DNA from 2 places in the Mesorhizobium sp. M4B.F.Ca.ET.017.02.2.1 genome. Region 2 is predicted to be linked to the other one. Evidence: predicted binding sites of a transcription regulator. Region 2 holds the regulator's gene; the other holds the start of a gene.
What was found. The regulator HrcA, encoded in region 2, represses chaperone genes, less so after heat shock. The targets are predictions, from matches to a motif close to GTTAGCACTCNCNNNNNGNGAGTGCTAAC.

Region 1: the regulator HrcA is predicted to act here: its motif matches at 17,113-17,141, upstream of EN738_RS07435 (co-chaperone GroES).

The regions. Positions count from the first base shown of each region.
Region 1 covers NZ_RZOF01000037.1:2,235-20,997, reverse strand. Annotated here, with positions in the region: gene EN738_RS07565 (transporter substrate-binding domain-containing protein) at 1-123, shown strand, start outside; gene EN738_RS07560 (CapA family protein) at 203-1,456, shown strand; gene EN738_RS07555 (helix-turn-helix transcriptional regulator) at 1,411-2,070, shown strand; gene EN738_RS07550 (hypothetical protein) at 2,224-2,994, opposite strand; gene EN738_RS07545 (hypothetical protein) at 3,045-3,596, opposite strand; gene EN738_RS07540 (thermonuclease family protein) at 3,670-4,404, opposite strand; partial or broken gene EN738_RS07535 (DUF1508 domain-containing protein) at 4,535-4,728, opposite strand; gene EN738_RS07530 (DUF3606 domain-containing protein) at 5,418-5,612, opposite strand; gene EN738_RS07525 (low affinity iron permease family protein) at 6,049-6,411, shown strand; gene EN738_RS07520 (hypothetical protein) at 6,584-7,111, shown strand; gene EN738_RS07515 (ATP-dependent Clp protease proteolytic subunit) at 7,374-8,063, shown strand; gene EN738_RS07510 (NAD(P)/FAD-dependent oxidoreductase) at 8,081-8,992, opposite strand; gene EN738_RS35370 (hypothetical protein) at 9,203-9,358, opposite strand; gene EN738_RS07505 (hypothetical protein) at 9,433-9,735, opposite strand; gene EN738_RS07500 (hypothetical protein) at 9,789-10,076, opposite strand; gene EN738_RS07495 (hypothetical protein) at 10,086-10,343, opposite strand; partial or broken gene EN738_RS07490 (ATP-dependent DNA ligase) at 10,491-11,346, shown strand; gene EN738_RS07485 (DUF892 family protein) at 11,424-11,933, shown strand; gene EN738_RS36880 (DUF982 domain-containing protein) at 12,406-12,939, shown strand; gene EN738_RS07475 (DUF982 domain-containing protein) at 12,957-13,244, shown strand; gene EN738_RS07470 (Hsp20 family protein) at 13,547-14,023, shown strand; gene EN738_RS07465 (Hsp20/alpha crystallin family protein) at 14,118-14,627, shown strand; gene EN738_RS07460 (DUF982 domain-containing protein) at 15,000-15,377, shown strand; gene EN738_RS07455 (hypothetical protein) at 15,714-15,929, shown strand; gene EN738_RS07450 (DUF982 domain-containing protein) at 16,013-16,333, shown strand; gene EN738_RS07445 (usg protein) at 16,317-16,595, opposite strand; gene EN738_RS07440 (hypothetical protein) at 16,619-16,960, opposite strand; gene EN738_RS07435 (co-chaperone GroES) at 17,295-17,609, shown strand; gene groL (chaperonin GroEL) at 17,672-18,763, shown strand, end outside.
Region 2 covers NZ_RZOF01000141.1:1,868-13,998, forward strand. Annotated here, with positions in the region: gene EN738_RS17920 (EamA family transporter) at 1-365, opposite strand, end outside; gene EN738_RS17925 (low molecular weight protein tyrosine phosphatase family protein) at 494-814, opposite strand; gene hemW (radical SAM family heme chaperone HemW) at 874-2,031, opposite strand; gene rdgB (RdgB/HAM1 family non-canonical purine NTP pyrophosphatase) at 2,033-2,680, opposite strand; gene EN738_RS17940 (VOC family protein) at 2,680-3,090, opposite strand; gene rph (ribonuclease PH) at 3,275-3,991, opposite strand; gene hrcA (heat-inducible transcriptional repressor HrcA) at 4,128-5,210, shown strand; gene EN738_RS17960 (hypothetical protein) at 5,288-5,485, shown strand; gene EN738_RS17965 (sorbosone dehydrogenase family protein) at 5,600-6,949, shown strand; gene EN738_RS17970 (LysE family translocator) at 7,276-7,893, shown strand; gene cysK (cysteine synthase A) at 8,089-9,069, shown strand; gene EN738_RS17980 (glutathione S-transferase family protein) at 9,199-9,819, shown strand; gene EN738_RS17985 (TetR/AcrR family transcriptional regulator C-terminal domain-containing protein) at 9,829-10,509, opposite strand; gene EN738_RS17990 (RidA family protein) at 10,692-11,180, shown strand; partial or broken gene EN738_RS17995 (RNA polymerase sigma factor) at 11,177-12,131, opposite strand, start outside.

The DNA of each region.
Region 1 (18,763 bases), on a different contig from region 2:
GACGACACCGAACTGCTCACCAAGTTCAATGCGGCGCTCGAAGCTGCCACTAAGGATGGCACCATCAAGGCGTTGAGTCTGAAGTGGTTCAAGACGGACATTTCTCCGGCCCTGCCAAAATAGCCCGGCGATCGGCGGCGACTCCAATGTGGTGCTGACCGAACGTCGGCGCCCGACCCTTCACGACTGTGAGGCGAGTTCCATGAAAGACCCATTTTGCGCGGTCGTAACCGGCCAGTCATTGATCACGCATGACATCCGCCATGTTCAAGACGAACAGTTCGCGGCGGTTGTACGCTTCTTACAGCAAGGTGATGTCGTCTTCACCAATTTCGAATCGACGATCCTCGGCAAGCATGGTGGTTGGCCGACCAAAGGCAGGTACTTCGGCTATTCCAGGGCCGAAGTGCTGGATGCATTGCAGGATATAGGTTTCAACGCGCTTGCCCTGGCGAACAACCACGCATTCGATCTCGGTGCTTCCGGCGTTCTCGCCACACTGGAGGAGGTCGAAGCGCGCGGCTTCCTGCATGCTGGGGTTGGCATCGACGAGACCCATGCCGCGAAACTCGGCCATCGCCATCTGGGCGCCCGCCAGGTTTCCCTTCTTGCGATAGACGCAGGCCCAGGCCCGGCCAACATGTACGCCGAGAACGGCACCGCTTCCCGTCCGGCTCGGCCTGGCGTCAACCGGCTGAAAACCGTTCGAAAGATTGGGGTGCCGGACGGGCACTTCCGAAGGCTGGCAAGGCTTGGCGATCAGTTGCAAAGCTCGCACCTTGAACTCACCAACTACGCGCAACCGGAAGATCCGCCGGAGCTAACGAGAGGGAAGGAGCTGAATTTCTACGGAACCGTGTTCACGCAGGCTGCCGATTTCAGCCGCTTGATCGAGATCGATCAGCAGAGCGCGAATATTCATTTCTCGGCGATCCGGCAGGCGGCTGCGCAACGCGATTTTGTGATCGCGTATCTGCACCACCACCATTGGGAACCGGGTTGGCAGGACGTGCCGCGCTGGGTGCAAACCTTTGCCCGCACATGCATCGAGGCTGGCGCAGGCCTCTTCGTCAGCCACGGCGCCCCGGTTCTTCAGGCGGTGGAAATCTACAACGGCTCGCCCATCTTCTACGGTCTCGGAAATTTCCTGTTTCACGTCCATCCGGACGAGGGCGAATGGGATCCTCCGGAGGTCTGGCAGAGCATTGTCGCGGCTTGCCGCTATGATGCGAATGGAACGCTCGAAGGCATAGACCTTCTGCCGGTCGTGATCGGCGAGGTAAATGAACGCACGGGAGCCGAAACGGGAAAATTGGTTCCCGTCCCCGCCGCCGGACACGTGGCGCGAAATATTCTTGAAGGTTTCGCAAGCCGCTCGCGTGCCTTCGGTACCGGGATCGAAATATCTGGATGCTCAGGCAGGATAGTCCCGCCGCTTGTGCGCAAATTCGGCTGACGCCCTCCACAAAGGACGAGGTTCCGACTGCGACGGATTTTTTATCCAATGACCTGTTGGAGTTTCGAAAGTTGTTGTTGAAACAGAAACGCTCTAGCGAGTCCCTGGCGGCGCAAAAGCCAAAGGCCGGGCGTGACCCTCACCCGGCCGATGTGCATGTCGGCAGACAGATCGCAATGGTTCGCGTGCAGTCGGACGTATCACAGGCTCAGCTCGCCCGATCGATAGGCATCACCTTTCAACAGCTCCAAAAATACGAGAACGCAAGGAACCGGGTGAGCGCGTCCATGATCTACGAGATTGGCAGGTCGCTAGGCGTCCCCGTCAGCCGTTTTTTCGAAGGCCTCCCGGAGAATGCTAAGAGCGGCCATGAGGCTTCACGTCTACGAACCGATGAGCGCATTGGCTTCATTGCCAGCGCAGAAGGTCGACGCCTGATCGAGCGCCTTGTTCGACTTCCTCCGCGAGTGCGTGCCCGCGTGTTTGCCCTTATCGCCGCAATCGGGGAAGAATTGACCGTCCCTCAATGCAATGAGATCGGGCAGACGGACGGCGAACTGGTGCCGGCTAAACGCAAGATGGTTCGACCGCAGGTTTGGGCACGGTTCGACTAAGCCGACCGTGCGTTTTGCTCCTTCATTCGGCTAAATAGTCGCTTCGGAAGCGTCTGGAAAACAGACACTTCGTCTGCCGTGCCAACTGAGGACTCTAACCGATACGGTCGGTCGCCGTACGGCGGCCCGCCATGGGTTGGCTCGACGCTCAGGTCAGAAGGACAGACGTGCTATGATCTTCGCGGGCCCCACTGCTCGGACCGCCGGCGCGACGGTTTCTGGTATTTGGAAGGTCCTCAGGTTCTGAGCTTTGGATGTCGAGCCCGGTATCGCCGCCTCTGCGGATGCAATATCTTTCGCGCTGACCTGTAGCGACTTACAGGCTCCCTTCTCGTCCCAAAGGTTCTTGGCGATCGCGCTTCCCACGGCTGCAGTGATGGCGCTGGGGGCAATATCGTTCGGCGCGACCTCGCGCGTCGCGATCAACGCCTTGATTGCCTCGCCGAGGATCGCAGCGGAGTCGTCGAAGTCGACCCCACGGACTTGGTCGAACCTCTTTTCGGTGCTGCCGTCGACGATGCAGTGATGCGCGATGAAGATCCAGTCGTGGATCATGTACGCCGGAGCGTAGCCCCATGGGGAGAGACCCTTGAAGACTTGCGCGATCTTCGGGATCGAGCCGCCATCGGTGTACATGAGACCCGGCCTGATCGTGCTTCCAGGAGTCGCCGGATCCGCCCGATGGAAGATCAAGGGATCATGAGGGTCGGGCACAAACAGGAAATTCCCGTCGCCGGAACTGTTGCCCTCGCCGACCCACATGACGAACAGGCTGCCAGATATTTGGCCGGTGTTGAGCTTCTGGTAGTCTATTGAGGTGCACCCAACTGCCGTTCCAACTGCGAGCGTAATCATGCTCGTAATCGAACGGCACGCAAATCGCCGAAACAGCTGGATCGAATCGCTGAACGCATTGTGTCGCATCGTTCCACCTCGGTCGAATAGGGTGCTGATGGTAATGAGACCTTGCCTAACTAACGGATGAAGTCAGAGAAAACCGACCCAGTGGCTCTCGGCGACAATCGAGATTGGCACCCCTCGTCGCGCCAGGCGGTGGCTTTGAAATCTTGTCGCCAAACGATGAGTGCTTCCAAGACTCGGTGGCATAGGCCCCGATCACGAGCACGTCGGTTTTTTGCGTCAAGCTGCCAGCGCGGCCGCCACGATCCGCTATGGCCTGCTCGCAGCATTTTTCGCTGGCCATAATTGAACGTCCCGGTGAAGCAGTACGTCCGGCCTTCAAAGGTCAAATGCGGAGGCGGATTGCAAAGGGGCAGGGTGGTGGGCTTCACTTCTCCGAGTTCGAAATCTCGGTTCGAGAAGCCGTTCAACGTATCGAGAAGTTCGGTGTGTTCATCGAAATCGAGCACGCCGTCCGCGAGCATTTCATTGACCCGTCGGTACAAGGTCCGGACGATCGGCTGATCGCTAATCTCGACATTGGCGGCCAGCCACTTTTGAAGGAACTCGACTTCGGCCTTGTCGATAGTTCCGTCCGGGGCGACGCCGCGCGCCAGCCCGATCAACTCGTCGATCTGCCGCGAAGAAATACGATCGCCGCCGACGCGGTTGTAAAACTAATCATCCATGAACCCCTCCTTAGCAAAGCGTCTCGCACGCTACCCCGTCACCATCCCTATCCAGCTTGCGGCCCCACGCACAGTTGTGCAGGTACCATTGGGCGTCTTCGCAGGAGCTGATTTGCGAGCAGTACCGCCGGGGTTCGCACGAAAGGCCGCCGCTTTGCGCGACCAGCTTGCGACCGATGATGCCGAGCGGCTGGCTCGACGGCGCAGCAACGTCGCCATGCGAGGCGCGCCAGTCCCAAGGCGCGTCGAATTTGCCGACCCATAAACCGACCTTCGCCGCCTTGGCCTTGGCCTGCTGCGGCGCGTAGGCGCCGTTGCTGTAGCGCGGCCAATCGAGCGCCTGGCCATGCTCTACCATCCACGCCGCCACGCTGGCGCCGTCGGCGCGCCGGCAGTCGCCGACGACGCGGTGATAGCGATCCCAAGTCACGAAAGTGCACTGCACCGGCCGCGAGGCGGTCAGGAAACTATCCAGCGCTTCGGCGGATCGTCGGCCGCACTGGTATTCGAACCCCGTGGCGTCGTCGCAATATTGCTTGCTCTCTGGTGCGTCGATCCCGTTGAACCGAATTCGCTGGCCGCGGATCTCGATTGTGTCACCGTCAATGACGGACGCGACGCCGGTCATGGAGGCGGGCTTCGGCCCGATCCAGTTCGAAGGGGTCAGGTCGGGCAAGCGGTCACTATGCAGAATGACCGTCTCAGCAGCGAAGGCTCCGATTGCGGCAGCGGTGACGAAGATCAACCGTCGCGGCACAATTGCCCACCGCAGTGTACGGGAGTGTTTTGCTCCAGTGCGCTTGCGCCTAGTGAAGTTTATTTGCCGAAGATTGCCTTAGGAGCTGAGGGCCTCACTTGCCCTAGCGCAACAAGTGCTAGTGCCGATCCGAAGCTCGTTCCGAAGCCAATATGCTCAGCTTCGGAATTGCCACCGGCGCACTCGGGCCATTTTTCTTGATCGAGTCGATGGCGTTCTGAGCGCTGGATTTGCTTGAGTAGCTCTCGGTCGAGAATATACCTCGCTGTTGTACTTGAAGCGAACGCGATATTCGCCAGCTTTGTCCTTATAATTTCGAACTTATATTTCGCGTGATTTGGAATCTGCCTTGGCCGCCCTTGCGCCCGCACCATTCCTGCCTGCCGACCTCCGAGTCGGCGAGCGGGTGATCGATGTCGCACCGGTCATCAGGCAGGGCACCTCAGAGGGCGTGGCTGAAAACGAACGCAATGCGACTTGTCCAGACAGGCGCGGTGTCACGGGGGGAGGCACCCCTTAAATGGACATTAATATCATTCGCCCCAGCCTAAAATTGTCAGGGGAACCGCGCCGCCTATCACGCGTTGAACCATGTCGAAAAGCCCGTTGCCAACCAACCCCTGCAACGGGCTTTATTGGATAGCCCGGCACCCGATCGTGTCACTCTGTCATGCTGCTGAGCAGCCGGGCTATCCGGTTCTCGCCAAATGACTCGCAAGTCCCCCCAAAATGAGGCTCCGAGCTCCATTTCGAGATCGCTGATGAAATACGGGCGAAGGGGATGGCCGCGGCGTCCGCTGCTGGGCCAAGTGAGAGAAGATGACAACGAGACGAAGCAAAAGCGGATGCTAATGCAGTTTTCGCCATGCGGCCTGCCTAGAGACACTGTCCCGGCTCGGCACCTCCTCGATGTCGGTGCATGGCCCGGCCTGCGGAATCCTGTGTCACCTCGATTTAAGCAGACCGGGCTATCGCTTGACCCTGATTGGCCGGAAAGTTGGTCAATTTTGTTGCTCACCCAGCTTCTTCGCCTCCCGCTCAAGCGTCTCGCGGTCATTGCCGTGTTTGGCAATCAATTCGCGGGCCTCTGGGATCGTGAGTTGGAACTTGCTCGCAAGATAGCCAACTTCATATTCCTCGTCTCCCGATACCCGGTCGCGGTCTCGAAAATCGGTCTTGCTTCTGTCGTCTGCCATGGCTGTTCCTCCTAATTGAAAGAGAACAGCAACCGTGCCGGAATGTTCCGACGACCTTCAGCAAACGCTAACGGAACGCACGGGCGTGCGATATTGAATCAAATCGAGTTTTGCGTTGGAGTTCGTATTGTAATCTTGCCGGCAAGGCCCGGTTGTCCTTCATCCGTCCGATGGAGCCCGAGCTGGTGAGCAACCGCCCAAGGGTGAGGGCTGGTCACACGAGGTCAAATTCTACGGCTACCGCACCCAGGTGATCAAGGACGCTGACGGGAGACGCGTTTCTTCACCAAGAATGGTTTCGACTGGACGGCAAAGTACCGGCCGCTCCTACAAACTCGGCAAGCGCGCAAAAGTTGCCGGAAATCGCGATCCTGATCGGTGGGAACTGGTGCCCTAAACCAACGTTGGTTGCGCATCATCATCCAAGGTTTGTGTCATGGAAAAGAGGTTCAATCGAATGGCGGAAGCAGTCGCTCACGCAACAGGTAGGCCGTGGGCGTTCGCTCTTTGCTTGGGATCGGTTTTGACCTGGGCGGCCACAGGCCCTGTGTTTCAATACTCCGAGACCTGGCAACTGGTCATCAACACCGGAACCACCATCGTCACCTTTCTGATGGTGTTCCTGATTCAGAACACACAGAACCGCGATGGCGCCGCCATCCAGGCAAAGCTCGATGAGTTGATCCGCTCCGGCCAGGGCAAGAACGACTTTATCGGCATCGAGCATCTGACGGAGGAAGAGGTTGAGGAGTTTCGCGCAGCATGCGCCCGGGCGAAGGAAAGGTCACGAGATGTGTAGACTGCGCGTTCGAAGACGGCTGACGCTCACATTCTTCTCCGCGTTATCCGCGGGGCCCTGCAATCGCACCATCGAGGCGCTGGAACTTCATCTCCGCATGCACATTGAGCTAGGCGTGCCCCATAAGCTTGGAGGCGCGTCGGTGGCGATACACACTAGCGGAGTTCATCCTATGCAGCTGGTTCGGACTGAAGTCGGCGAGGCCATCGGGCACAATGGGCAGCCGGTCCTGCGCGTTTCGTTCTGTGGTGAGGGCGGCGAGCGCGTTAGCGTCGATATGGCAAACGCGGAGCCTCTTGCGGGCGGTGGCGAGAGCCGCGCAATCGGTCGGGCCAAAGCGTTGCTCGTGCAGACCGCCACGTTTGACGCGGCTGCCAACGACTATGATGCCGAGAGCAACGGCAATTTCGACGAAGTCGCAGTCACTTCTGCGCATACCCAGAGCGGTGCCGGGTTATATATCTTTGAGTATCGGGACGGAGATGGCGGCCGGCTGGTTCCGCAAGCCGGCATGGCGAGCTTCGAGGCTGCTCGCGAGGAAGCAATTCGATGTGCGATCGACCTTCTGATCGACCTCCAGCCCGGCACGGACGATCTCTCTGGCTGGCTGGTGCGAGTGCGGGATGAACACGGCACCTTGCTCTGCAGCATCGACGTTTCCGACGCTGAATTGGCACGCCAAGCCAGTGCTGCCGTGTGAGCCATGCGGCAGACGGCACAAGTAACTGACCAGGAGACGTTTTGAGAGCCTTCTTTCGCAATTGGGTGAGACCGGAGCGGCCGGCGAGCAGCCGACAAGTTTGTGAGGCGCGTCGACTTAGAGAGCGACCAGGCCAAGCGATAACAACGCTCGCTAATTGGCGGCTCGGAGCATTTCCAATTTTTCCGGCCTTTCCAGGCGCTATCGTTTGTTAAGTCGCATTGTAGCCCCTCTTTCAGGCTTCCATGCAAAGGAACCTTCCATGGTCCAATTTCCCAGCTTCCACTCCCGCACTGCCAGGAGCGAATGTTCGGCGGCGCCGGGCGGTCCTGCTTCTACGGCTCCTATGGACCTAGCAAGACGCCAGAGGTCGAACGGCCGAAAGGAAGCTCCGGGAGACGAAAAGCTTTTGGTCGGCTCAAATGTTCAAGTCAATGGCATGATAAATGATCAGCTGTTCCTGGCTTTCATGAAGCAGCTCGGTGCTGTCAGGGCTAACGACGAAGACCTGATCCTTGAACTGATGACACAGGGCGGAGATGCCGATACGGCGAAGCGCATCGCTCTGGAGATACGGGTTTTCCAGCGATACAGCGGCAAAAGCGCCTACGTCGTGGGCAAGACCGCAGTCATGTCAGCCGGTGTTACGATCTTTTCGGCTTTTGAATGTGCGGACCGCTTCCTCACCCCGGACACAACGTTGCTGATCCACGAACGTCACATCGAAAAGACGATTACCCTTCAAGGACCCATAAAGTCCTGTCGGCAAGTCATTCGCGAGGAGCTTGCAGCTCTGGAGACGGCCGAGCGCGTCGAACGAGAGGATTTTGAACACTTCGTGAGGGGAAGTGGCATGTCCGCGGAGGACCTTTTCGAGCGGGCGAAGGAGAATTGCTATCTAACGGCGCAGGAGGCGCTCGATCTTCGGCTGATTGCGCGCATCATCGACTGAAGGATCAAGGTTTGCGGTCAGCTTCGATCGCGCTTACGCAACTCGTTGTGAATGTGGGTAGCTGCTAGCGCGGCATGACCGAAGCCCACCGCAATCTGGTTGAGAGCCTTGGCGACATCTCCGATTGCGTAGAGCCTGGGTATCGTCGTTTCGAGATGGTTGCCGACCAGGATATAGCCTTCGTCATCACATTCCGCCCCGATAGCAAGAGCCAACTCACTTCTTACATCACAGCCCATGCAAGGATAGATAACGTCTATCGGGACCAGGCCGCCGCCCACCATGGAGAGTTCGAAACCACAGGGATGCGGCAGCACGTCGTCTACTGCGTCCCAGATCTCTACTCCTGCTTGTCTCGCCCGGCGCCGGCCCCCAGTCGAGATATCGGATTGGAAATTGCACAGGATCGAGACATGGGGGGTGAAGTCTTTCAAGAAGATAGACTCTCGAAGCGCATCCTCCTCGGGACCTATGACCCCTACTCGACGTCCCCGAACCTCGTACGCATCGCAGACCGGACACAGTCGAATCGAACCCCTTTCTATGGCCGTTTTGATATTGGGGATCGCCGGCGCACGGTCAACCACACCCGTTGCCAAGATCACAAAGCGGGCATTGACTGGTCCTAAAGAAGTCTGAAGGACAAACTTGCCCTGTTCCTTGTCTAGCCGTTCAACGGAACCTTGGACTATTTGAGAACCATAATTGACTGCCTGCTGCTTGAGCCGTTTCAATAGGCTCTTGCCGCTTATGCCATGTGGAAAGCCGGGACAATTGCGGGTCTTCGGAATTAGCTTCGCGCGCGCATCGCCTGTGTCGAACACGATGCAGGATCGCAGAAATCTTGCGAGATATACGGCTGCCGCAAGTCCGGCCGGCCCGCAACCAACTATTGCCACCTCGTACCATTTTCCAGCGGATCTGCGCATTTCTCCCAACGAGAAAGTGGAGCCGGCGTTCCAGCCGGCTAAGGGGAGGTATCTCTCGGGACCGTCTCGGAGCTGGCGACATCAGGCTGCCAATTCGATTGTTTCCGCGGCAATCCTGGAACCAATCTCCAATTCCTAAGAATGGAAACCCCGCGGCACAAAGCCACTCAGAGCGCCGTACGTGATCCGGCTGCTCCTGTCCTGCACAGACTAGTCGCGGGAGCTCTGACGCGGATCATGCAGCTTTTCGGCCTTGTTGGTTTCACGTAGTATGCGCACGATCGCGTCGACCGGCGAGGGCGGTTCGGGCACCGGCTTGCGGTTCCATCGCCATAGAAGATCAAGGACCTCTCTCAGATTTGCCATCACTTGCAACCTCCGACCTAAGGCCGAACTGAGTAGCCGCGAGCTTGTTCCTGAAATGTGCCGATCTCCTTGATCTAGGGCGATAGCATTGCGGCGATCACGAATACGACCGCAGCCAGGACCACGACCGCAGCAATCACCAGCACCGGCCAGTTATTGCCAGGCCGCAGGCCCGGCTCGCTATCCATAGGCCGCATCGCGTTGGCAAAGCTTGCCTGGTTTGTAAAATTCGCCGTGTGCTTCGCTGTGGGATTGGGAGAAGTCCGCGTGGCCGCCGCTTCCGCATCCGTCTCTTGAGGTACGGCTGCAGGGTCGAAGCCCGGCGTCTTATCCTGCGCTGCTCCTGCCTGGATATTGCCTGCGGGTTGCGCTCTCATTCTGATCTCCTTTGCAGCTCAACACCTGTTCGCTGCTGCGGTTCCCACAGCCGTCAAACAATCCGGCGGGCTTTTTCGGCTGGCTTTCGCGGCAAAGGGCTCGGCGCTCCAATGCTCGACTTAATGCTTGGAGAAGGCGGCTTCATTCTCGCATCCTCCCGCCACTGCTTGAAGCGAACAAAGGCGTCTGCTGCGGCATCGCATTGGATACGCGATGGACCATTTGAGTGCAGGATCACTTGCGCGGCTCGCCTGGAGAGGCCGTGCTTTTCCATGAACAAATCGAGGTCGTACGGGCAGTTGTCGGAGACTGGGTCGCTGCTGGCCTGATATTTGCCCACTCGTTCCTCCTATCCCCTCACGGCAACGCGCGAAGTCGGCGAGCAGTCTGCGATGGAATCGAGGTCGACTGTGACCAAGCCACCGCCGTCAATCCGAACGGTTATCTTGCCGTCGGTGCTATCGACGCGCGTCGCAAAGCCGCTGATTGGGACTTTTTCACCGGCCCTGACTTTCTTCGGCGTGTCGATCGCAAGGGGAAAGTTGTAAGTCGGGATGCTCACGCTCGAAACACCACCCTCCATCACCTTCAGGATGGTGGCTGTCAAAGTGATCTCGTCACCAACTCGCGGACCTCGCGCCATCGTCTCCACCGCTTTGAGCCGGGGTAGTTATCTAAACATTCAAGTTAGCTAAAATGTTCCGGAACCGGATCGGGGTTGGTGCCTTGAATCGCGGTCCTTCGAGTCCCGTTGATGCGTTTGAAGTTCATCGAGCCGTTGATGTCGACCTTGGTGGAGAGGCCGCCCGAGGGCGATGCCTGGATCCATGAGGTGAAGTTCGACGGCTACCGGTCGCAAATCATCATCGATGACGCCGAAGTGCGCATCCTCACCCGACGCGGCCTCGATTGGACAGCCAAATATCGGGACCTGGCCGAAACCGCGAGAGGGCTGAACGTCCGGAGTGCGATCATAGATGGAGAAATTATCGTGCTGAACGACGCGGGCGTCTCCGATTTCGGAGAACTGCGCAAAGCCATCACCGGGCGCCAGCACGACCTCTATTTCGTGGCCTTCGATCTCTTGCATCTAAACGGACACGACCTGCGCGACATGCCTTTGATCGATCGCCGGGAAATCCTTCAGGCAATGATTCCCGCGGGTCAACACATCCAGTTCAGCGAGGCGCTTCCGGGAAGCGGCGCGGCCGTATTCCTCCTTGTGGATCAGGCCGGCCTTGAAGGGTCGTTTCGAAGCGCGGGGATAGTAAGTATCGCTCTGGTCCGTCGACCAACTGGCTAAAGGCCAAATGCTACGTCGAGAAGGAGATGGACATCATCGGTGTGCAGCGGGAGGCCGGAAGCCGGCGATGGGGCTGATGGCGGACAACGGCCGCTACATGGGCGGCGCCTTCGTCACCTTCAAAGCCGACAAGCGGCAGGCGCTGTGGGACCGGGTCGCGGCCAGGACCGGCGCTCCCTCACCGAAGGGCCTCGCCAAGGAAAAGGCTGAGTGGCTGAGACCGGGGCTGGTCGGCCGCGTCAAATTCCTGAAGGGGGAGGAGAAACTTCGCCACGCCTCGCTGAAGGATTTTTGGGAAGCGAACTAGGCTCGCTTCGGCGGTGACCTACAGGAACAAACCGCATCAGCAGACGTTTGGCTCCGATCAAATCATGGAGACAAGCAATGTCCGAATCGCGCGAATGGCTGATCCAATGGCTGAGGGATGCTCACGCCATGGAAGAACAAGCCGAGACCATGCTATCGGGCCAATTGAGCCGCATCGAGAGCTACCCCGACCTCAGCGATAGAATCCGCATCCACCTGGAAGAGACCAGAGAGCAGGCCAAGCGGTTGAGAACCTGCCTGGACGGTCTTGAAGAGGGGTCTTCCATGCTCAAGGACGCCGGCGGCAAGCTGACCGCGATGGCGCAGTCGCTCAGCGGCGTGTTCGCCGGCGACGAGGTCATGAAGGGATCATTGGCCAGCTACACGTTCGAGCACATGGAAATCGCTTCTTACACCATCCTCATCGCTGCTGCGAATGCGGAGGGCGAAGCCCAGATCGTCCGCGTCTGCGAGCAGAATCTGCGGGAAGAGGAAGCGATGGCTGAGTGGCTGAAAAGCAACCTGCCACAAGTTACGGAAATGTTCCTAGCGCGGACAGCGGCCGATCGCGACAGCGCCAAACGCTGACTCTGGTGCAATCGGCGGCTTGGTCAAGCGGATGCTAATATATTCGACTTGTCGGAAAATTGTTCGGAACCGAAATTGCCGCGTCGCGCTTATAGGACAGTGGCAACCGTCATTCTCTCGGGTCCGTGGCCACGAATGAGAGCGACCCGTCGCTTTGTGGAAGACGACGACGGGCCGCCTCAGACTTTTCTTCACTTGGAGATGGCTGCAACAAATCGGCTTGGACCGTTATTCCGTCATGAAAAACGTGGATGACTTCCGCAGCCAGGGCGTTTCGGTGTTCCCTATCTTCCTCGACCGTGCGCAAGGCCGTGTGTGGACCCGTTCAAGACCGTGCTCGGACCGGGCAGCGATGCCGAACACGCGCCCACGCCGCAACGGCTCGACCTTCTGCCAATAGGCGAAGGGGTGCAGAACCAGCCAATTGGCCTTGGAGGCCAACCTTTTCGTTCTTGGCTCTTTCGTTAATGGAATGGACTACATACCGGCAGATACGCTTGGCGAGGCGTCGGCGCTCATCGGCACGCTCGACGAAGACCCTCCCCGAGCTCGCTTGCGACATTATCGAGAGCTAGGTTCCCAGAAATTTTGCGACTGTGATCATCCGATCTTGACGCTGGAAATCGGCCGCAGGTCGCCGCCGTTCGTTGGGGCGACCATCGTCAACAACCCGAAATCGTTCAAAGAATTGGAGGTTTCTATGAGCGAGAGAACATTCGAAAGCCCTGTGTTCGTGAGAGCCGCGGAAGGTCTCATTCAGGAAATAGCCTGCCTTGAGGATGCCTTCGATTTCCTTGATGAATGGCCTTCGCACCGGCGCCGCATAATCTATGAGACCGCGAAGCGGGCATGCTGCCGCGCCTTCGACGGCAGCGTGCCTTTGCAAGTCGCCCGCGACGCGTTCGCCGGCTTTGCCCGGTCGGTGAAAATCCTCGAGGATGTTACAACGGCGATGCCCTGGATGGCCGGCGCGAAGATGGGCCAGACCGGCGGCGTTGCCGCCTGACTGTTCGGAGGGAGGAAATGATGCTTTCCCAGCCTTTCGAAAAGCCCGTTCGCGTTTGGGTCGGGCTTGGTTTTCCGCGGCAGTTGAACTCCGTTGTCGATGCCTACCAGTTCGTCACGGATTGGTGTGGCAACAGTCCGGAGCAAAAGGCGGCGATCCGCGCCTGCAAAGCCGCGCTGGCCGGCGACATCGACGCAGAGACCGCGCGCGGCATTCTCGTGCGGTTCGCGGGGAAGAAGGACATCCTGGTGGAAGACGGAACGATGACGCCAGTCAAAACCACGGGGAGACCGTTGCACGTCTGATAAGCAATCGACCTCGGGGCGACGGCCATTCGGCCGCCGCCCCGAGGTCACCAGCCGCAATGCGCCGCAATCCCGTGGCGCGGCATAGTCTTGAAGATCGATACCTCTCCGCCTTGGCATTCCGCCAAGACCTTCCCGAGCGGACTAAGCAGGCAGACTGCCTTTCAGACCTTGAATGGCGAAATCGCCTAACTAAATCGTAAAATGCCGGAGGCCCATTTAGGGGACCGGCCTGTCGGACGGATGCAAGAAGGCGTCCGACAGCAAGCTTGTACCCATGTTGCTCAAAGGAGGATGTGGCTATGAGAAACACTTTCGACTTCACCCCCCTGTTCCGGTCGGGCATCGGCTTCGACCGAATGTTGAACGCGCTCGAAGCCGCGAGCCGTGTGGAGACAGTCGACAACTGGCCTCCCTACGATATCGCCAAAAAAGGGGAGGACGACTACCGCATCACCATGGCGGTGGCCGGCTTCTCGCAGGATGAGCTGGACATCACCCAGGAGCACAACATGCTCATGGTGTCCGGCCAGAAGCCCGCGGAAGACAATGCCGAATACCTGCACCACGGCATTGCCGAAAGGGCCCTCCGTAGACGGTTCGAACTGGCTGACCATGTCAAGGTCGTGAACGCCAGCCTCGTGAACGGTCTGCTGACGATCGATCTCAAGCGCGAGATTCCTGAAGAGATGAAGCCGCGCCGCATCGAAATCGGTAGCGTCAAGGCAAAGCCGAAAGCCGAGGCGAGGCAGATCGAGGCCGACACCCAGGCTGCCTGACGCTGTCCGGTGACCGACTGGACAAGGCGCCGGACGATGGGCCCGGCGCGCCGGAAAGTATTGTAATCCATGACCGAACAGAAGGAGACGACATATGAGTGTCCGTGATCTTATTCCGTGGAGCCGTGGCAATGGCGACCAGCTTCCGAGCGTCTTTCGAGACAATGATCGCGATCCGTTCCTGTCCTTGCATCGCGAAGTGAATCGATTGTTCGACGACGTGTTCCGTGGCTTTGATTCCAGCCTGCCGGCCTTTGGCAGGGCTTCTTCCTTCGGCGGCGGCTGGCCGAGCGTCGAGATTTCCGACGGCGAGAAGGCGGTCAAGGTGACCGCCGAAGTACCCGGTCTGGAGGAGAAGGACATCGAGGTCCTGCTCGACGATGGCGTGCTGACACTGAAGGGCGAGAAGCGCTCGGAGATGGAAGATAAGGACAGGCAGTTCTCGGAGCGCTACTACGGCCGCTTCGAGCGCCGTATCCGCCTCGGTTACGAGGTCGAGCAGGACAAGATAGACGCCCGCTTCAAGAACGGTGTGCTGACGGTCACGCTGCCGAAGACCGCGAAAGCGCAGTCCCAGGCGAAGCGCATCGAAATCAAGCACTGAGGCAGTTGGGGCGGCGGCGGATTGAGCCGCCGCCGTCCTTCGCCAATCGGGGAGGGATACAATGATGCAGAACGCCACGCAGATCGCATCGGAACTGTCACGCGGCAAGGGGCATGGTCGTTGTCTTCGTGACAGGAAGCCCAGACCAGATCCTCCCACCCTCGGTTCAGGGCGGCAAGCTGCGAGCCAAAGGAAAATGAATTGGGCGCGGCTAGCCGGCACTGCGGATTTCTTCGGGCGGAGGGTCATTGAATCGGAAGCCAGTCAAACCGCCGCGGAAGGGTGGAAACCCGGTGTGCCAATCTCTTGAACTCAAAAGAGGCACTTCCAATATTTTTTCTGTGACCCGTCGCGTCACAGCGGAAATTGTGCGTGTCCTTGCACGGCTATTCCCGCGAATGGGTCTCGTATGCGCTCCACGGCCAGAAGGAGGTTGCTATGGAAAGTGGAACGTTCAAGCAGCCGATTTTTGTGAGGGACGACGGCTTCGTTCTCCGAAGGATCGACTGTGTTATGGATGCCATAGAGTTCCTTGAGGAATGGCCGGTCGAAAGACGTGGCCTTCTTCACGCGGCGGCATCTGAAACGTGCTGTTCCGCTTACGACGGCGGGAAGTCTGTCGAGGCGGCACACAAAACCTTTACGACTTGGGCTCGCAGGGTCGGGGTTATCGAGGATGTCCCCGTGGCGCCGTCATGGATGACAGGGCCGAAGATCGGCGCGGACCACTCTTTGGAAACTGATGCCTGAAATTCGCAGCGGCGGTCTCCGTACCGCCGCAGCATCCGGTCGATCGCGAAAAGGATCAGTCCAAGCGGAGAGTGACATGGCCTCGGATCTCTCTGATCATCTGAAACCACGACGAAGCGCCAGTCCTTGGAGCGCTGGCTGGGAATGCGAGTTGGCAAGGAAGAAATTGCCCCCGCCAGATAGGCTTCCTGCCGATGCGGATCGGGACCGGGCGACCAGCCCATGGATGCGATGCCCCGTAGCTGCTAGCCCTACGCCCTTGACCCAGATGGCGTCGAGGATGCCATCGAGAAGCCCGTGGTGGCGTCCGTTTCCGGACATGGAGGGAGGTCAACGATGATAATGACACGTGAGGACGTTGTCTCGGTCCTTGGGCCGATGGACGAAACGCTCATCGCCGATATCTTGTCCACCGGCGCCTCGTTCGAGGAACTCAGTGAGGCCTGGGCCTGGCTCAACGGCGATGAGGCGCTGATGGGCGAAGGACGGCCGCTGCCGGGCACGCGCGTCGCCGAACTGATCGACCTCCTTGATGCCGACAAGGACGATTGAGCGCTCCGATGCGGCAAGAGCTCCTTGGTGCCCCGAGCAGGACGATTGCTTGCTGGCAAAAGACGTGAAAAACGGAGGAAGTGATGAACGACGTTCGTTTTCCCGAACCTGTTACCCTGGAATTTTCCCCCGCCTCGCGCAAGGTCGCCAGCAGCTTCGAGGCACTGGAATGCCTGGACCAGCAGTGGCCCCATTGGGCGCGCGGAGGGAGTTGGCGTGCTGCCGCGCGCGCCTGCCGCGACGCGCTGGACGGATGGCGCAGCGCACGCGATGCGCACAAGGCCTTCCTCAGGGCGGCAAGGCGGGCTGGGTTGGTTCTGCCGGCAGCGCGCGCTCCTCGCAAGTCAAGCCAACCACGGATGATCGGCGCCCTGCGGCCCGAGAGCTTCATTGGATGGCAATGACCCCGTCGACGGCGCGCCATTCCGACGGCTTGATCAGCCGGTGGTGGGCAACGCGCACGGAGTGCAGCGCGCCGTCCAGCTCGCTTTCCCAATAGTCGAGAAAGCCTTTCAGCTCCGGGAAGTTCGGCGCAAGATCGTATTCCTGCCAGACATAGAGCTGAAGCAGGCTCGGGTGGTCAGGAAAATGGTAGTGGATTTCGGCCGTGGTCAGGCCGTAGCCTTCCATCTGCAGGAGGAATTCCCTGCTGACCGCAGTGACCATATGCGTCTCCTTGACTTACGACATCAGGCGTCCAGGCGGTCAGACATGTGCCTGTGGCCACTCTCAGCCGGGATCGGGCGGTTTGCGTCGTCCAGCCGGCATAGGGCATCCATGATCTGATCGAAGGTGATCGTCTGCTCGGCTCCCGGCGGTCGGCGCAGCGTCGGAACGGATTCCACCGCGCAGGCATCCGAGGCCCAGGACGAGAGGATCGCCCGCTTCTCCTGAATGTCGAGCGTATCCTCCTTAAGGACGTCGTCTGGATGGGTGAAATGGCGCGCCGGCGACAACAAACGGTCGAGCGCGAGGTCGGATGTTTCGGGAACAAGAGAAGGAATGATCGGCTTGGGATTGTGTCGGTCCATCGTGGTCCTCCGTCTTTCCAAAAGCTCCTTTGTCAGACTCCTGTTTTGAGGCCATCGCCGGCGGCGAGGGCTCGGATTATTTTGTTCCTTCGTCGGAAAATTCAAGCGGGAATGCGCGGCTGTAATCCAAATTAGCCACATGTTTTCATGTCACTAGCACTCGATTGGTGCGAGTGCCAAAAAATTCTGCCGAACCTCTTGAAACCGAAAAGTCGCAGAACTAGCTCGATATGCGCGCGATGCCCGCGAGGGTCGCCGCACCCCGCACCGATCCGATATTGCCGGTCCGGTGTGGAAGAACCTCAAAAATCTGTTTGTCCAGAAGGAGAACGATATGGCGTTCCGTCCATTGCATGACCGTATCCTGGTCCGCCGCATCGAGGCCGATGAAAAAACGGCCGGTGGCATCATCATCCCCGACACCGCCAAGGAGAAGCCGCAGGAGGGCGAGGTCATCGCCATCGGACCTGGTTCGCGAGATGAGAGCGGCAAGCTCACGCCTCTCGACGTCAAGGCGGGCGATCGCATTCTGTTCGGCAAGTGGTCCGGCACTGAAATCAAGCTCAACGGCGAGGACCTGCTCATCATGAAGGAAAGCGACGTGATGGGCGTGATCGAGAATGCTGCGGCGGTCAAGAAGGCCGCCTGACCGGGGCTTCGATAGAACCCTCAATCAAGTCAATGAAAACTGCCCAGACAAGGAGTGATCCAATGGCTGCCAAGGAAGTCAAATTTCATTCCGATGCCCGCGAGCGCTTGCTGCGCGGCGTCAACATCCTCGCGGACGCGGTGAAGGTGACCCTCGGCCCCAAGGGCCGCAACGTCGTCATCGACAAGTCGTTCGGCGCCCCGCGCATCACCAAGGACGGCGTCACCGTCGCCAAGGAAATCGAGCTTGAGGACAAGTTCGAGAACATGGGCGCGCAGATGGTCCGCGAGGTTGCCTCGAAAACCAACGACATCGCCGGCGACGGCACCACCACCGCGACCGTGCTTGCCCAGGCGATCGTTCGCGAAGGCGCCAAGGCGGTTGCATCGGGCATGAACCCGATGGACCTGAAGCGCGGCATCGACAAGGCCGTCGAAGCCATCGTGGTTGAGCTGAAGACCAATGCCCGCAAGATCACCAAAAACGACGAGATCGCCCAGGTTGGTACGATATCGGCTAATGGCGACGCCGAGATCGGCCGCTTCCTTGCGGAAGCCATGCAAAAGGTCGGCAATGAGGGCGTCATCACGGTCGAGGAAGCCAAGACCGCCGAGACCGAACTCGAAGTCGTCGAAGGCATGCAGTTCGACCGTGGCTATCTCAGCCCGTATTTTATCACCAACCAGGACAAGATGCGTGTCGAGTTGGAAGAGCCCTATGTGCTTATCCACGAAAAGAAGCTGTCTAATCTGCAGGCACTGCTCCCGGTGCTGGAGGCTGTCGTTCAGTCATCCAAGCCGCTGCTGATCATCGCCGAGGATGTGGAGGGCGAAGCGTTGGCGACACTGGTCGTCAACAAGCTGCGCGGTGGCCTGAAGGTCGCTGCCGTCAAGGCGCCCGGCTTTGGGGATCGTCGCAAGGCGATGCTGGAGGATATTGCCATCCTCACCGGCGGGACCGCGATCTCGGAAGATCTTGGCATCAAGCTTGAGAATGTCACGCTGGCGATGCTCGGCCGCGCCAAGAAGGTGGTGATCGAAAAGGAGAACACCACCATCGTCGACGGGGCCGGCTCGAAGAGCGAAATCCAGAGCCGCGCTAGCCAGATCAAGGCGCAGATTGAGGAGACGACCTCCAATTACGATAAGGAAAAG
Region 2 (12,131 bases):
CGCTCGCCGAGAAAGACCGCGCCAAACACCGCCACAAGCACGACGCTTAGTTTGTCGATCGGCGCCACCTGCGCCGCGTTGCCGATTTTCAGCGCGCGGAAATAGCAGAGCCACGAGGCGCCGGTAGCCAATCCGGAAAGACCGAGGAACAGCCACGTTTTTCCGGAGATCGATGCCAACGGCTGGAACTGGCCGCTGGCGGCGAGAATGGCCGCGAGCACGACCAGGATGATGGCGGTGCGGATCAAGGTGGCAAAATCGGAATTGATGGTCTCGATGCCGACCTTGGCGAAAATCGCCGTCAGCGCCGCGAAAGCCGCCGACAGCAGCGCCCAGAATTGCCAGGAAGAAGCGGTCAGGTTCATTTCGGGTGGCCTTGTCGGTTTTCTGTCCGCAATTGCGTTAACCGGATACCGCGAAACGCGCACCACCAGAAGCGCAATCGGCAGGGCTTGGAGATTGGCTGCGCCATCAGCGCTGGCACACCGCTTCTTTACAGATATCGCGGCACCTTAGCCTCGAGCAGCCGCACCAGCTCCGGGTCCATGAACTCGTAATTGTCCGGAATGTCGAGGCAGATGACCCTTGCCCGCTTCAGGCTCGCCTTGAATTTCTTCTGCAGCTTGGCGCGGTGCGCCTTTTCCATCACGAAGATGATGTCGGCCCAGGCGACCAGCTCATGCGTCAGCGGATTGTCGGCATCGTGATTGGTGCCGGCCGAGGCGACCTCGATATCCCTTCGTTTGGAAAACACCTGCTCGGCCGTCGGGCTGCGCAAGCGGTTCTGGCTGCATACGAAGAGGATGTTCTTCAAGGGCTTTTACTCAAGCATGATCTTGTCCGAAAACCGGCTTCCACTTTTCGGGATCATGCTCAGCGCGCCAGGTCCGCCACCACGGCATCGAGCACGATCATGCCGGCCGTCGTGGCGCGCAGCCGGGAATTGCCGACCGGCGCGACAAGCCCCTCTTCCTGCAGCACCGCCAGTCGCGCGCTTGACAGGCCGCGTCCGGAAAACGCCTCGTAGCGCGCAAGATCGATGCCTTCGGCCAGCCGCAGCCCCATCAACAGGAACTCGTCGGCTTCCTCGGAACGCGTCAAAATCTCGCCGCCGGTGACGCCATGGCCCTTGGCCTCGACCAGATTTGCCCAGGTTTCCGGCATCCTCTCGGCGATGGTGACCGTGCGGCGCCCGTTCTCGACGAAACGGCCATGCGCGCCGGGGCCGACGCCGACATATTCGCCGTAGCGCCAGTAGGTCAAATTGTGCCGGCTTTCCGCGCCAGGCCTGGCGTGGTTGGAAATCTCGTAGGCCGGCAGCCCATGCGCGGCGGTCACCTCTTGCGTCAGCGCGTAGAGATCGGCGGCATGGTCGTTGTCGGGAATGGTGAACTTCTTCGCCGCGTGCAGCGCGTGGAACGGCGTGCCTTCCTCGATGGTGAGCTGGTAGAGCGACAGATGGTCGGCGGCATGGCCGATGGCCTGCTCGAGCTCGGCTCGCCAAGCCTCCGGCGTCTGGTCGGGCCGCGCATAGATCAGGTCGAAGGAGAGGCGCGGAAAGATCTCGCGCGCGAGCCCGATGGCATGCAGCGCCTCCTCGACATTGTGCAGCCGGCCGAGGAAGCGCAGGTCCTTGTCGTTCAGCGCCTGTACGCCGAGCGACACGCGGTTGACGCCGGCGGCGCGATAGCCGCGGAAGCGCTCGGCCTCGACCGAGGACGGGTTGGCCTCCAGCGTCACCTCGATGCCATCAGGCACCGTCCAGTTCCTCGCCACCGCATCCAGCACGGAGGCCACCGTCTCCGGCTTCATCAGCGACGGCGTGCCGCCGCCGAGGAAGATGCTGGTCACCTCGCGCGGTCCGGTGCGGGCGCGCATGGTCGCCAGCTCCGTCGCGAACGCGCGCGCAAAACGCTCCTGGTCGACCGGCTGATGGCGGACATGGCTGTTGAAGTCGCAATAGGGGCACTTGGCCGCGCAGAACGGCCAGTGGATGTAGACGCCGAAGCCGGGGCTGCGGTCGAGCAGCATCTCAGGCCGATCCCAACCTGGCGCGCGCGAATTTCTGGAAGGCGCGGGCGCGGTGCGACAGCGCCGTCGGCTGGCCCGGCTTCCAGCCGTGTTTTTGCTCGGCGCTCATCTCGCCGAAGGTCTTTTCGAACCCATTGGGCAGGAACACCGGATCGTAGCCGAAGCCGAGCGTGCCGCGCGGCGGCCACACCAGCGTGCCTTCAGCCTCACCGCGATAATATTCGGCCTCGCCGTCGGGAAACGCCAGACAGATGACCGCGACGAAACGGCCCGTGCGCTGCGCAGCTTCGGCCGCGCCGACCTCCTGCAGCGCCACTTCCGTGCGCTGCATGGCCATGCCGAAGTCGCGGCTGCCGTCGGGCGTCTCGGCCCAGTTGGCGGTGTAGACGCCGGGCGCGCCGTCGAGCGCGTCGACGCAGAGGCCGGAATCGTCGGACAGTGCCGGCAGGCCGGTGGCCTTGGCCGCGGCATATGCCTTGATGTAGGCGTTCTCCTCGAACGTCGTGCCGGTCTCGTCCGGCTCGGGCAGGCCGTATTCCTTGGCCGATTTCGCCTCGAAGCCGAACGGCGCCATCAGGTCGGCGAACTCGCGCAGCTTGCCCTCATTGTGGCTGGCGACGACGATCTTGTGTCCGTTCAAAGAATGCATCACAGGCCCCAGATCCTTGGCTCGGCGAATTCGATCGAATTGCCCGAGGGGTCGCGAAAGTAGATCGAGCGCCCGCCTTGCGGCCATTCGAAGTCGCTTTCGATGGCGATGTTCCGTGCCGCGAGGTGCTCGCGCCAGCCGGCGATCTCGTCGGCGCTGGCGGCAAAGCAGAGATGGCCCTCGCCCACCGTGCCATGCGCCGGCACCTTCAGCCTGGCGTCCGGCGCCGGCGGGATTTTGGTCGCCTCGGCGTTGAACAGCAGCAGCACGCCGGTCCCGCAGCGGAAGAAGACATGGCGGCCTTCGACCCTGGCGATCAGTTCGAGGCCGAGGATGTCGGAATAGAAGGCTTCGGCGCCATGCAAGTCTGTGACGTAGAGCGCCGATTCAAGGATCGCGGAGGGTATCACGAAGCCCCCCTCTCTGCCCTGCCGGGCATCTCCCCCTCAAGGGGGGAGATTGGCTGTATCGATTGCCTCAGCCAATCACCGGCGTAGCCAGATGGGGGCCGGCGTGGAAGCTTCCAATCTCCCCCCTTGAGGGGGAGATGGCCGGCAGGCCAGAGAGGGGGGCCCAGGCTCGGCATTCGAAAACCTACGCCACCGCCATCTGCTGCAAACTCACCAGGCGCGAAATTCCCTTCTTGGCCAGGTTCATCAGCGCCGCGAACTGGTCCTCCGAGAACGGCTCGCCCTCGGCAGTACCCTGGATCTCGACGATGCCGCCCTTGCCGGTCATGACGAAATTGGCGTCCGTGCCGGCCGAGGAATCCTCGAGATAGTCGAGATCGATGACCGGCTGGCCGTCATGGATGCCGCAGGAGATCGCCGCGACGTGGTCCTTCAGCACCTTGGAAACGCTGGCCATCTGGCGGGCTTCCATCCAGCGCAGGCAGTCATGGAGCGCCACCCAGCCGCCGGTGATCGAGGCGGTGCGGGTGCCGCCATCGGCCTGGATCACGTCGCAGTCGACGGTGATCTGCTGTTCGCCCAGCGCCTGCAGGTCGACCACGGCGCGCAAGGAACGGCCAATCAGCCGCTGGATCTCCAGCGTGCGGCCGCCCTGCTTGCCGGCGGAGGCCTCGCGGCGCATGCGCTCGCCGGTCGAGCGCGGCAGCATGCCGTATTCGGCCGTCACCCAGCCCTTGCCGGAATTGCGCATCCAGGCCGGCACCTTTTCCTCCAGGCTGGCCGTGCACAGAACATGCGTGTCGCCGAATTTCACCAGGCACGAGCCTTCGGCGTGCTTGGAGACGCCGCGCTCGAAGGAGATGGCGCGCATTTCGTCGGATTGGCGTTTGGAGGGGCGCATCGAGGCCTCTTGTCTCTGGTTCTTAAGGATTCGTGGCCGGCTTGTAGACGCATGCGGCGCATGGCGCAAAGGAAAATGGACCGGGTTGCGCGGGCACCGGCTAAGTCTATATTTGAACCGGAGGTTTTTGGCTCGAATGACCAAGGCAGTCGATCCGGCATCGCAGTCGCCCGTGCTTCAATCGCTCGATATGCGCTCGCGCGACATCTTCAGGCGCATCGTTGAATCCTATCTCAGGGATGGCGAGCCCGTCGGTTCGCGCAGCCTGTCGCGCATCCTGCCCTCCTCGTTGTCGCCCGCCACCATCCGCAACGTGATGAGCGACCTCGAGCATCTCGGCCTGATCTACGCGCCGCACATCTCGGCCGGCCGCCTGCCGACGCAGACCGGCCTGCGCTTCTTCGTCGACGCCTTCATGGAGCTCGGCGACCTCTCCGACGACGAGCGCCGCATCATCGAGGCGCAGGTGCGCGCCTCCGGCTCCGGCGCGTCGCTGGAGCACATGCTGACCGAGGCCAGCCAGATGCTGTCGGGCATGTCGCGCGGCGCCGGCCTGGTGCTCGCCGCCAAGAACGAGGTGGCGCTGAAGCACATCGAATTCATCCAGCTCGAGCCGACCAAGGCGCTGGCCGTGCTGGTGTCGCAGAACGGCGATGTCGAGAACCGCGTCGTCGACCTGCCCGCCGGCACCACCGTCTCGCAGCTGCACGAGGCGTCCAACTTCCTCAACGCCCACATCCGCGGCCGCACGCTGGCCGAGGCGCGCGTCGAGATCGCCCGCATCAAGGACGAGACCAGGGCGGCCCTCGACACGCTGTCGCAGGATCTGGTCGAAAAGGGCCTCGCCGTCTGGGCCGGCGCGGAAAGCGGCCTGCCGGCGCGCCTCATCGTGCGCGGCCGCGCCAATCTGCTCGAAAACGTCACCGCCCAGGCCGACATCGAGTTGCTGCGGCATCTGTTCGAGGATCTGGAGACGCAGGACGGCTTGATCCAGCTGCTCGATCTCGCCGAGGAAGGGCCGGGCGTGCGCATCTTCATCGGCTCGGAAAACAAGCTGTTTTCGCTGTCGGGCTCGTCGCTGGTGGTGGCGCCCTATCGCGACAAGGATGCCCGCGTCGTCGGCGCGCTCGGCGTCATCGGCCCGACGCGGCTGAACTACGCCCGCATCGTGCCGATGGTCGACTATACCGCGCAGCTGATTTCGCGCATGTTGCGGTAAGGTGTGATCCGGGTGAGACCGGCCTGACCTGGATCTCAACACACCGTGGAAGGCACAAGCAGCAAGGGAGCAAAAGAATGGCGCTGGAATCGCTCAAGGCCCAGATCAGCCTGCTGCTCGAGGAAATGGTCAACCAGCCCGAGGACCAGCACGAGATTCAGGAGCAGCTGCGCGAGAAGCTGCAGGAATTGCGCGCCATGGGCCTGCCGCTGCCGGCCGATCTGGTCGAGCTGGAAAAGCGCCTGGACGATGATTTCTACGCCGAAGGCAGCTGAAACCATCCCTCAAATCGGCGTGTGCCTGATGTCCCAGGCGGAACGACCGCCGCATCCGCCCGTTCACTATTCGCGACGGCGCCGCGTGCGGCGCCGAAACCCCTGGAGGCCAGGATGATCCGATTTGCCGGCCTTGCGGCTGCCGCCTTGCTGCTTGCAACGACGGCCTCTGCCCAGCAGGCCGGCGAGCCGGTGCTGACCGGCAAGAAGGCCTTCGGCGACTGGAAGGCCGACAGGCCTGGCGTGCGCCGGCTGATCAGGCCGGATGATCTGCAAAAGCCCTATGTCAGCCGCTCCGTGTCGAACGGCGCCGGCGTGGCGGATCGGCCGGAAGGCGCCAGGCCGCTCGTGCCATCAGGCTTTTCCATCGAACTCGTCGCGTCGGGCATCGACAATCCGCGGGTCGTGCGCGCGGCGCCCAACGGCGACCTGTTCGTCGCCGACAGCAAGGCCAGCCAGATCCGCGTCTATCGCCTCGCCGAAGGCAGCGCCAGGCCGGCGCAGGAGGCGATCTTTGCCACCGGCCTGACCCGGCCCTACGGCATCGCCTTCTATCCGCCGGGCGACAAACCGCAATGGGTCTATGTCGCCAACAGCAACAGCGTCGTGCGCTTCGCCTATCGCGACGGCGACCTCAAGGCCGAAGGCATGCCGGAAACCATCGTCCCGGAAATCCCCGCGAACCATCACTGGACGCGCGACATCGCCTTTTCGCCTGATGGCAAGACGCTCTATCTGTCGGTCGGATCGGGCTCCAACGTCGCCGAGGACATGGCCGCCGAGCCTGAAGGCGGGCTCGAGCAATGGGCGACGTCGGCGCCGCTCGGCGCCACCTGGGGCCCGGAGGAAGGCCGCGCCGACGTGCTGGCCTTCGATCCGGACGGCAGCAACCGGCGCAGCTTCGCCACCGGCTTGCGCAACTGCTCCGGCATGACCGTGCAGCCGCAGACGGGCGCGCTCTGGTGCGTCGTCAACGAGCGCGACGAACTCGGCGACAACGTGCCGTTCGAATACGCGACGACGGTCAGGCAGGGCGGCTTCTACGGCTGGCCCTGGTACTATATCGGCGCCAACGAGGACCCGCGACACGCGGGCGCGCGCGCCGATCTTGCCGGCAAGGTCACCGTTCCCGACGTGCTGCTGCAGGCGCATTCGGCGCCGCTCAACATCGCCTTCTATGAGGGCGGCAGCTTCCCGGCCGACTACAGGGGCGATGCCTTCGTCGCTTTGCACGGCTCCTGGAACCGCGGCGTGCGCACCGGATACAAGGTGGTGCGGTTGAAATTCAAGGACGGCAAGCCGACCGGCGAGTATGAGGATTTCGCCACCGGCTTCGTCATCTCCGACGACGACGTCTGGGGCCGGCCGGTCGGCGTCACCGTCGCCAAGGACGGCGCGCTGATCCTCACCGAGGACGGCAACGGCACCATCTGGCGCGTTACCTATGGCGACGGCCGGTCCTGAGAAGCCTTACGCTGGTCGACCCCCACTCCGTCTCGGCTTCGCCGAACCACCTCTCCCCCGATCGACGGGGGAGAGGAAAGGCGCCAAGCTTTTTTGCAGTCAACGCTCGCCAAGTAAGGCCCCCTTCCTTTCCCTCCGGAGGGGGGAAAGGTGGCGCGGCGGAGCCGCGACGGATTGGGGGAACCACGTGGCAATCAAGCCTCGGGCCGTCAGTTAGCCTTGTAAGGCGAAGACCACGATGGTCTGGTGCAATGGATTCCGACCGTGAGGGAATTCAACCCCCGCCTGTTCCATGCGATAAGACCCTCCGATCTGGAACCTTATCCATGACGCTCACCGGATTCCTCGCCTACAGTGCAGCTCTCGGCATCGCCGCCGCCATTCCGGGTCCCGGCGTCACCGCGCTTGTGGCGCGGGCGCTGGGTTCCGGCTTCCGCTCGTCGCTGGCGATGTCGTTCGGCCTGATCCTCGGCGACCTCACCTACCTCACCGCCGTCATGCTCGGCCTCGCCTTCGTCGCGCAGACCTTCGGCATGGTTTTTCTTGCCATCAAATGGGCGGGTGTCACCTATCTCGCTTTCCTCGGCTGGCGCTTCTGGACCAGCGGCATCACGCCGGAGACTGTCGAGGCGCGCAAGGGCAAGGGCGGGCTCGCCGCCTCCTTCCTGGCCGGCCTGACGGTGACGCTCGGCAATCCAAAGACGATGATCTTCTATATCGCCATCACGCCGACCATCGTCGACCTGAAGGCGGTGACGCTCGCCGACTACGGCATCCTGGTCACGCTCACCGTCCTCGTCCTGCTGGTGGTGCTGGTGCCCTATCTGGCGCTGGCCGCCAAGGCGCGCTGGTTCCTCAAGTCGCCGCGCGCGCTGAAGGCGCTGAACCGCACCGCCGCCGGTTTCATGGTTGGCGCGGCGGCCGCCATCGCCGCCCGTCAATAGGCTGCAATCTCAACCGGTCTCCATTTCGGGGAAAGCATTCCGGAAACGGGCCGATCCGGAAAATGCTTTTCCGGGGCGGCAGCGTTTTCAGCACGCGCCCCACTCGGATATTTTCGGCCGGCAGCCTATCTTGCGCGGCTGAAAGCCCTATTCTGTCGCTTGATGCAATTGCCTGCCTGACCTGGGAGCGAAACAATGAACAAGCCCGTCACCTCCGCGCGCGTGCCCGGCCGCGGCCGCGTCTTTAATTCGATCACCGAGACGATCGGCGACACGCCCCTGGTGCGGCTCGACAAGTTCGCCAAGGAGAAGGGCATCGTCGCCAATCTCCTGGCCAAGCTCGAATTCTTCAACCCGATCGCCTCGGTCAAGGACCGTATCGGCGTTGCCATGATCGAGGCGCTGGAAGCCTCCGGCAGGATCGCCCCCGGCAGGACGACGCTGATCGAGCCGACCTCCGGCAACACCGGCATTGCGCTCGCCTTCGCCGCCGCCGCCAAGGGCTACAAGCTGATCCTGACCATGCCGGAGACGATGTCGGTCGAGCGGCGCAAGATGCTGGCGCTGCTCGGCGCCGAGCTGGTGCTGACCGAAGGTCCCAAGGGCATGAAGGGCGCCATCGCCAAGGCCGATGAGCTTGCCGCCACCTTGCCGGACGCCATCATTCCGCAGCAGTTCGAGAATCCGGCCAACCCGGAGATCCACCGCCGCACCACGGCCGAGGAGATCTGGAACGACACCCAGGGCGAGGTCGACATCTTCGTCTCCGGCATCGGCACCGGCGGCACCATCACCGGCGTCGGCCAGGTGCTGAAGAAGCGCAAGCCTTCGCTGCATGTCGTCGCCGTCGAGCCGGAGGCTTCGCCGGTGCTGTCCGGCGGCCAGCCCGGCCCGCACAAGATCCAGGGCATCGGCGCCGGCTTCGCGCCGAAGATCCTCGACACCACGATCTATGACGAGATCGTCAGGGTCTCCAACGAGGATTCCGTCGCCAATGCGCGGCTCGTCGCCCGCCTTGAAGGTGTGCCGGTCGGCATCTCGTCGGGCGCAGCACTCCAGGCGGCGATGGTCGTCGGCTCGCGGCCGGAGAACAAGGGCAAGACCATGGTCGTCGTCATCCCGTCCTTCGCCGAGCGCTACCTGTCGACCATCCTGTTCGACGGGCTGGGGGCTTAAGCAGCCTTGACGGACCGTCGCGGGACGCTGGACCGCTGAAAAAACCCGTGTGGCGTCAGCGTGGCGCTTGAGCGCCGCGCGGCTTCCGGTGCAAATCTCCCTCGGCCCGCGCGGCCATTGGGAGGATTCATGTACAGACTTTACACGCGCCCCGGCAGCGGCGGCTTCGTCGTCGAGGCCGCCCTTGCCCTGGCGGGCGCGCCGTTCGACCAGGTCGACGTGCCGAAGAAGGACCCGCCCGACCAGGCCTTCCTCGACATCAGCCCGTTGAACCAGGTGCCGGTGCTGACCTTGCCGGACGGCCGTTCGATCACCGAGTCGGCGGCGATCTGCATCCTGCTCGCCGAGCGCCATCCGGAAGCCGGACTGGCGCCGGCGGCGGGCTCGCCCGCCCGTGCCGACTTCCTGCGCTGGATGGCCTTCATGTCGTCGGTCCTCTACCCGGCGGGGCTGCGTTTCTATTATGCCCATCGCTACACCGCGGCGCCGGACGGCGTGGAGGCGGTGAAGCAGGCCGCGCTGGCCGAGATGGATCGCGGCTTTGCCATCCTCGACAAGGCCCTTGCCGGCCGCGACTGGCTGGTCGGCGAGCGGCTGTCGCTGGCCGACGTCTACCTGGTCATGCTGGTGGCCTGGCATCCCGAGATCGGCAAGGTCGCCGCCGCCTGGCCCGATATCGAGCGCCTGTGGGCCAGGCTGCGCGATCATGACCTGATCCGCAAACTGAATGCCGCCCACGCGATGTGGTGAGCGGGACCTTTATCCTGGCGCGAGGCCGTCGAGCAGGAAACCGAGGCCTTTGCGGAAAGCGCCGTTCCAGTCGTCGTCCAACAGCAGCCGGGAGCGTTCGATTGTCGCGTAGCGCTCGCTGAGACGGGTGAGGCGCTGCTGCGCGGCGGCCCTGTCGTCGTCCGACAGGTCGAAGCTCGCCCGGGTGATGGTGGCGCCCATCACATAGTTCCAGAGCGACCATATCGCGGCGTTGATATCGGCGTCCGCCACGCCGGCCCTGGACAAGGCCTTGCCCAGCAGTTCCAGCCGACTGAGGATGTTCGGGCCAAGCGCCCGGCGCGGCAACAGCGATGCCGACCAGGAATGGCTGAGCATGCTGGCGCGCCAGTCCTCGAGTATGTGAACGATCTCGCCGCGCCAGTCTTCGGACTGAGGTTCTTGCGGCGATCCGCGATACTCAAGCACCGCGTCGAGCGCCAGATCGAAGACATCCTCCTTGCTGTCGACGTGCCAATACAGGCTCATCACGCCCGAGCCGAGGCGATCGGCCAGCCGACGCATCGTCAATCCGTCGATCCCTTGCGCGTCCAGCAACTCCACCGCGGTGGCCACGATACGCTGCCGGGACAGAGGCGGCTCGCCCGCGGGCCGGGGCGGTTGACCTGGCCGCTGAGACCGTTTGCTTCGGGCGCCGCGATTGGCTGCCATTCGTCTTCCTCGCGTATCGGAGCCGCGATTCTGGCAGGCAACGTCAGGAATGTCGATGCCGCGCGGTTGACTCGTACATCGTACCATACGATGACTCGGACGCCGTACGAGTCGCGTGCGGCGATGAACCGAATTGCGATCGTGGGTGCGTTGCTCGCAGCCCGCAGAGCCAAGAGAAACTCATGCCACGCTCAATCAAGCACCTGCTCATCGGAGGGCTAATCATCATGACCATCGGAGTTCCCGCTGCGACGACAGCGAACGAGGACGATCGCAAGCTGGCCATCGTCAATCCACGGAACCTCCACGACCCGTCGCCGAATGGCTACAGCACGGCGGTGATCATGCCCCGGGGAGCACGGGTCGCCTACATTTCCGGGCAGGGCGGCCAGGACGGCACGGGCGCCTTGTCGCCGGACTTCGCCGTCCAGGTGAAACAGGCCTATGCGAACCTGCGCGCCGCGCTGGAGGGGATTGGCGCGAAACCCGATCAGGTCGCCAAGCTCACGGTCTTCGTGGTCGATCACGACATGTCCAAGCTCGAGGTGCTGACCAGCAACGTCAAGGACATGTTCGGCAAGGCGCTGCCGGCGCAGACGCTGGTTCCCGTTCCCAAGCTGGCGATCGACCCCATGCTGTTCGAGGTGGAGGCCGTGGTCGTGCTTGATTAGAGCATCGTGAGCTTCGCCTGCTTTTCCTGCAGGAAGCGGCGGACGGCCGGGTCCCGTTCGAGGCCGATCGCGCGGTCGTAAGCCTCGGCCGCCAATCCGGTCGTGCCGAGCCTCGCCAGCAGGCCGGCGCGGGCAGCCCAATAGGGCTGATAGTCATCCAGCCGCTTGTCGTCACCCAGCACGTACAGCGCCGCCAACCCGGCCGCCGCGCCCTCATCCTCGGCGATCGCCACGGCGCGGTTGATCGCCACGACAGGCGAGCCGGCGAGGGCCAGCAGCGCGTCGTAAAGCTGGCGGATCGCTGCCCAGTCGGTGCGGCCGCCGCGCCGCCGCGCCGTGTGGGCCGATTGCACGGCCGCCTCCAGCTGGTAGCGGCCGATGATCTCCTTGGCGGCGGCACGTTCGAGCAGGTCTTCCGCCTCGTCGATCAGCGTGTTGTCCCAGAGCGCGGTGTCCTGCTCGGCAAGCGGCACGAAGTCTCCGTCCGGGCTGCGCCGCGCCGCCCGCCGCGCTTCGGCGAACAGCATCAGCGCCAACAGCCCTACCGCCTCCGGCTCGTCCGGCATCAGCGAAGCCACCAGCCGGCCGAGCCAGATGCCCTCGGTGGCGAGGTTGCGGCGCCGCGTCTCGGTGCCGGCAGGATCGGTCCAGCCTTCGGCGAAGGCGGCGTAGATCGCCTCCAGCACCGCGTCCAGCCGCTCGCCGAGCTCGGCCCGCTCCGGCACCCGGAACGGAATGCCGATCTCGCGGATGCGGGTCTTGGCGCGCACCAGGCGCTGGCCCATCGTCGCCGGCGAGACCAGGAAGGCCGAAGCGATGGTCGCCGCGTCGAAGCCAAGGATGGTCTGCAGGATCAGCGGCGCGCGCACGCTGGCCTCGATCGCCGGATGGGCGCAGGCAAACATCAGCCGCAACCGTTCGTCCGGCAGCTCTTCGTCGGTCATGCGGGCC